DNA from 2 places in the Paenibacillus sp. MMO-177 genome. Region 1 is predicted to be linked to the other one. Evidence: riboswitches for the same ligand, from Rfam matches in the RefSeq annotation. Region 1 holds a riboswitch; the other holds the start of a gene.
The links. A riboswitch is a leader RNA that binds a small molecule or an ion and turns the genes downstream of it on or off. The one in region 1 is predicted to bind cyclic di-AMP.

Region 1 (3,077 bases):
ATCCCGTTCCGGGTAAATAACGCGATCGACGCCGATTTTCTCCAGCACGCGTCCATGCAGCTCGCTCATTGCTTTTGCCACAACCCGCTTCACGCCCAAATCCTTCAATAATATAGTCGTCAGTATGCTGGCCTGAATGTCATCGCCTATCGCCACAACTCCGCAGTCGAAATTGCGAACGCCAAGTGATCGCAGCGTTTCTTCGTCCGTGCAATCCGCCGACACCGTGTAGGTCAGCACATTGCTCATCTCCTGGACGGCTTCCTCATCCCGGTCGATTCCCAGCACCTCATAACCCAGCTTAATGAGCTCTCTTCCAAGACTGGATCCAAACCGTCCTAAGCCTACGATCACAAACTGATTGTTTTTCATCCTTGCTCCCTATTCCCCTATCCAATCGTAATTTTGCCTTCCGGATACCGGTAAAGCTCTTTCTCTGTTTTTGGTCCTAGCGCATAAGCAAGCGTGAGCGGACCCAGCCTGCCGGCGAACATCGTTAATGCAATGACGATTTTTCCGAAAAACGTCAGCTCAGGCGTAATACCCGTCGTGAGGCCAACGGTGCCAAACGCCGACGTCGTCTCGAATAAAATTCGCAGAAACTGCTGGTCTTCCGTTGTGGACAGCAGCATTGTCACAAATATGACCAGCGTAAGCGACAGCATCGTAATCGTCAGCGCCTTGAAGATCCGATCCTTCCCAAGCCTGTAATGGAAAAGAACGATATCGTCCCGTCCGCGGATCATGGCGATAACCGCCCCGACCATCGTCGTAAACGTCGTTGTTTTGATCCCCCCGCCTGTAGAGCCGGGAGAAGCGCCGATAAACATCAGAATAACGGTAAAAAATACGGTCGCCTGCCGAAGCTGGGTATAATCGAGCGTATTGGCCCCGGCGGTTCTTGGCGTAACGGACTGGAAGAAGGAAGCCAGTATTTTCTCGCCCCAATTGAGGGATCCCAGCGTCTTACTGTTCGAAAACTCGAAAATAAAAATAACGATTGCGCCAACGGCAATGAGAATGCCGGTTGCCGATAGTACAACCTTGCTGTGCAGCGAGAGCCGTTTGTTTTTCCGGAACTCCAATAAATCCGCCATGACCACAAAGCCTAATCCGCCAAAAATAATAAGCAGCATCGACACGATATTAACAAGCGGATCGCCTACATACATCGTTAAGCTGCGGAAATTGCCGAAGATATCAAAGCCGGCATTGTTGAAGAAGGATATCGCATGAAAGAGCCCGTACCATACCGCGCGTCCAAACGGCATATCAAAAGCAAATCGAACAGCGAATAACACCGCGCCAACAAGCTCAATCGTCAAAGAGTAAAAGATAACCCTGCGGATTAATCGGACGATCCCCTCCATACTCGACTGATTCATCGCTTCCTGCAGAATCAGCCTTTCCTTAAGCGAAATCCTCTTGCGAAGCACAAGGGCAATGAGCGTACCCATCGTCATAAAGCCTAATCCGCCGATTTGAATTAATGAGAGAATGATGATTTTGCCAAAGGTAGAGAAGTATGTACCCGTATCGACAACAACAAGGCCGGTTACGCAGGTCGCCGAGGTTGCTGTAAACAGCGCGTCTATAAAGGGCAGGCGCGAACCGTCGCTGGAGGCGAAGGGCATTGACAGCAGCAAGGCTCCAAAAACGATAATCATGGCAAAGCCAAATACAAGTATCCTTGGAGGCGACCATCTCAAAATATTGAAATATTTAGGCATAATTCTCTCCTTTATTAGGGACCCATCCATATTTAGGCATAAAAAAAAGCACGGGAACTCCCATGCAAATGAGTCCTGTTCCACACAGCCTACGAGGTTAGCTGACGGATTCGGGCCTGGAAAGGCAGCCCTATTCAAGCGGAATGCTCGAAATTCACCCCATGCTGGCGGATTGCTCCGGACAGCGGTTTGGTTCCCCCGTTTTCAATAACGAAATTCGGCTGATACGATTCGATTAATATGACGTTTACGATTATACGCCTAAATGACGGATACGATCAAAATGAGCCTAAGCCATAATTAAGCGGAATTCGTTCAAAAACAGGCAATGCTACAAAGCAAATGGTCGCTTGCTGGCTGCAAGTCCTTATTTCACCGCTTTCCGTTCGCATCCTCTACTTTCGTGTTCATTGGATAATTCAGGTTAATAATGGTATTGTTACTGTAACAAAGCATCGTCCGAATTCGAAATGGAGGTTTTGTATGATCCCTTCCATCGCACCTCATGATTGGAAAAGGTTCCTGTGGGCTGCTGTTGCAGGCGCAATTATTTTCATCTTTACCCAGTTCGGCCCCGCAGCCGGGGACCAGCTATTCTCAAGCTCAACGCCTGAAGTCATCGCCAAAAGCAAAGCCGAGTCAACGGCAGAACGATTCGTTAAGGAGCAATTCGGCAAAAGCGCCGTATCTGCTCATACGATTTACCAGACAGACAGTTTGGCAAACGGTTATTTCTCCAAGGAAGATCTGCTGCGCGAGTTCGAAGACAAATATGATGCCAAGTTCCCGACCGATACGTTCCAGGTCAATCTCGATCTGGAGGACGGCACGAAGGCTTATGTTTATATCCACATGACAAACGGCAGTATTATAGGCTGGCATTGGCTTGGAGCGAAATCCGCAGGCAATGCCGAGCTGGTTCAAACATCCGCGAAAGCTTTTGCCGGGACAAAAGGATTCCGGCCGGAAGAATTGGACGGTTTGTACTTGAATGACGAAGGGGACGCTGTCCTTCATCCAACCGGTTATACGCTTGGCGACGCTTCGCTTGAGCTTGTTATAGGCGTCGGCCTTGTTAATGATAAAGCGGTAATTACCAGATACAAGCCAGCCTTCCAAACTCCGGCAGACTACGTGGCCTATGTGGAAGGCCAGAAGAAGACGGGCAGCGCGCTGTCTGTTGTCAGTCTGGTGTACATGTGCTTTATCTCCCTTGTCTTATCGCTTATTTACGCGATTCTGTACAGGAGACATACGACCTTTAAGCGCGGGATATTTATCAGCCTGGTGTTTATCGTATTCTACATATATAACAATCTGAACGTTCTCGATGGCATATTGGCAACC
Region 2 (3,077 bases), 590 kb from region 1:
GACGGTTTCCCTTTGCTCGGACCGCTGCGGGAATCGGGCGGCCGCGTCATTATGGCGGCGGGCCATTACCGCAACGGCATTCTTCTTAGCCCGGTAACGGCACAGGTTGTCGCCGATTATATCGATACCGGCAGCAGGCTGCCGGCGTTTGCGCCGGAACGGTTTTCCTACTAAACGATAAACGGGGTGACATAGAGATGGCGGAATACATAAACGGTAATGTCGCGCGGGCTTTGACGATTGCCGGCTCGGACAGCGGCGGCGGAGCCGGCATTCAGGCGGATTTGAAAACGTTCCAGGAGCTTGGCGTCTACGGGATGTCCGCCCTGACGGCGATTACCGCGCAAAATACGCTTGGCGTGCAGGGCGTCTTTCCGCTCGCAAAGGAAGCGGTAAAGGCGCAGATTCACTCCGTCGGCAGCGATATCGGCGTTGACGCTTTAAAGACCGGGATGCTGTTCAGTGCGGAGATTATTGAGGAAGTGGCCGAGGCAATTGCTTTCTTTGGCTGGACGAAGGTTGTTGTAGACCCGGTTATGATTGCAAAAGGCGGCGCTTCGCTCCTGCAGGTAGAAGCCGTTCGGGCTTTAACCCGCAAGCTGCTGCCGCTCACGATGATTATTACGCCGAACATCCCGGAGGCGGAGCATCTGACCGGGATGGCCATCCGGGGCAAGGCCGACAAGCTTGAAGCGGCGAAAAAGCTGTCCAGCCTCGGCGCCCGTTATGTCCTGATCAAAGGCGGGCATGAGGCCGGAGCCGAAGCGGTCGATTTGCTCTTCGACGGCAGCGGCTATAGCGAGCTTTCCGGCAAACGGATCGTCACCGAGCGCACGCATGGCACCGGCTGCACCTATTCGGCTGCGCTAACCGCCGGTCTGGCTCAAGGGCTTGATATCGAGGAAGCCGTGCGCCAGGCAAAGGCCTATATTCAAGCCGCCATTGAAGACGGCATTATCATCGGCGGCGGACATGGCCCAACGAATCATTGGGCATACCGCAAGAGAGGACTAGTCATCAGTTAGCGGGACAAGATCCAGTCTAATTCCGCGCTCCCGGTCATACATATGATTAAGAGGAGCGTGAATAAGTTGGAGGATAACAAAGTCAAGCGGTATTATCAGCTCAAGCAAAAGCAGAAGGAAATCGAGCAGGAATTATCCGAGCTGCGCGGTGAAATTATACAGCATTGCGCCGAGCTGGACCTCTCCGAACTGGAGGTAGGCAGCTACAAGGTGAAGATTGTTTCCCAGGAGCGCAAGGAATTTGATGAGAGCAAGCTGTATGCTGCTCTTCCCGATCCCGACGTATGGCGGCTGCTTTCGAAGCCCGATACCTCCAAAATCGCCGGTTTGATCAAGCTGAATGTTATATCCGAAGATACCATCAAGGATACATTTTCGGTTAAGCACTTATTTCTTCTTCAAGTGGATAAGAAGTGAGAAATCCTCTATCGAAGCATTTCGATGATGAGCGACCGCGTTTAAATGTAGGATTTATCGCCAAATAGAATTTAAGTTTCCAGTGTTTCGAAAACAGGTAAATTCTATTGTGGAGACCTTTCTATTGTGGATCCCCGTCCAACCTTGTCGGAAAATTGGGCGGGGATTTTTTGCTGATGAAATGTTGACAATATTAAGAATTGTGCGATAATTATAATAAGCTTAGTTCTCGGCAATGCCGAGAAGCGGGGAAACCAATCTTTTGGGGCGAATCAGCCGGTTTTTGGCTGTAGGGAACCATCTATCCCGAGTCCGTCAGCTAACCTCGTCAGCTTTGAGATGGGTCTTTTGCGAATAACATTGCAAACGATAGACCCTTGCTGGGTCTTTTTCTGTTTTAAAGGCCCACAATGCACACAGACCATGTTCATGCTCTGTGCTGCTGGGGTCTTTTTTTTCATTTTTCGTGGAGGTGGGATGGACTTCCCGGCATAGGTGATGCTTTTAATAACCTTTTGGAGGGATGCGAAATGGTACAACCAATGGCCGATAACGGTAGATCGGCAGGTCTGTCGGAGGCGGAAAGAGAACGGCTTAAGAAGCATTTTCGCGTCAATGATTATTACTTAAACCTGATTGACTGGGATGATCCGAAGGATCCGATCCGCAAGCATCTGATTGCGGCGGCGGGGGAAGCCCCTCACGGGATCCAGGAGTTCACTTGGGAAGCTGCCGGATGTAAGCACATTTATCAATCGATGGTTCTTCTCCCAGTGTCCCAGGCAGCAGAAGGAATTGCTTACATCGCAGAACATAATGAGATCCATAAGGTTGTGCTGACGGGAGATAGTCTGACGTTGGGTATCGCCAAGCTGACTAGAATTATCGAGCAGCTGCGGGATATCGAGCATATCGGCACGATTAGGCTGGATTCCAGAATGCCGGTTCATAATCCAATGCGGATTTATGAGGATCATGAACTATTAGAGATGTTAAGTCGGTTCTCAAGTCCTCAGAAGCGGATCTATTTGATGACTACGATTAACCATCCGAGAGAACTAACGGCCGAAGCAAAGAAAGCTTTTAATGCCCTTCACCAGGCGGGAGTTGTCGTTCTCAATCAAACCCCTATTGTCAAGGGCGTTAATAATGACCCTCTTCTGTTAGGCAAGCTGATTGATCAGCTGTCCCAGGCTGGGGTTTCGCCCTATTCCTTTATCATTAACCGCCCTAATCCTTCTTATCCCGAGTATAGTCTATCCCTGCAAACGCAGTTCTCCATCGTTCAGCAAGCAAAAGAACTAACCGCGGAGCTTGGAAAGCGGATCAGGCTTTTGATGGCCCATGATTATGGCAAGGTTGAATTGTTGGATATAGAAGGCGGCAAGGCCTACGTGAAATATCATCACTACCAAGAAGAGGGGAAAGGCCGTTTTATCATGTTGGATTGTCCTCCTGAAGCATCGTGGCTGGAGGATCTGTCGGAGCATGACGATCATATGGTCTATCTGCCGTCCGGTCAGCCTGCCAAGAATAAATAAAGGATGTTCGTAAGCAAAAGGAGAAGTAAGAAGGGATCGTATTTCACATCCCGGGAGGCTTCCGTCAATGAGAGTATACAGCCAGGAAATTGTG

Region 2: it holds a riboswitch for cyclic di-AMP, as region 1 does, so the genes downstream of both, WFK81_RS04785 (KamA family radical SAM protein) here and WFK81_RS02100 (TrkH family potassium uptake protein) in region 1, are expected to answer to the same signal.

What each region holds. Positions count from the first base shown of each region.
Region 1 is NZ_JBBCUR010000001.1:491,994-495,070, forward strand. It holds gene WFK81_RS02095 (potassium channel family protein) at 1-372, opposite strand, end outside; gene WFK81_RS02100 (TrkH family potassium uptake protein) at 390-1,730, opposite strand; cyclic di-AMP (ydaO/yuaA leader) riboswitch at 1,802-1,963, opposite strand; gene WFK81_RS02105 (CPBP family intramembrane glutamic endopeptidase) at 2,214-3,077, shown strand, end outside.
Region 2 is NZ_JBBCUR010000001.1:1,079,051-1,082,127, reverse strand. It holds gene thiO (glycine oxidase ThiO) at 1-174, shown strand, start outside; gene thiD (bifunctional hydroxymethylpyrimidine kinase/phosphomethylpyrimidine kinase) at 198-1,025, shown strand; gene WFK81_RS04790 (hypothetical protein) at 1,092-1,442, shown strand; cyclic di-AMP (ydaO/yuaA leader) riboswitch at 1,652-1,790, shown strand; gene WFK81_RS04785 (KamA family radical SAM protein) at 1,973-2,983, shown strand; gene WFK81_RS04780 (alpha/beta hydrolase) at 3,051-3,077, shown strand, end outside.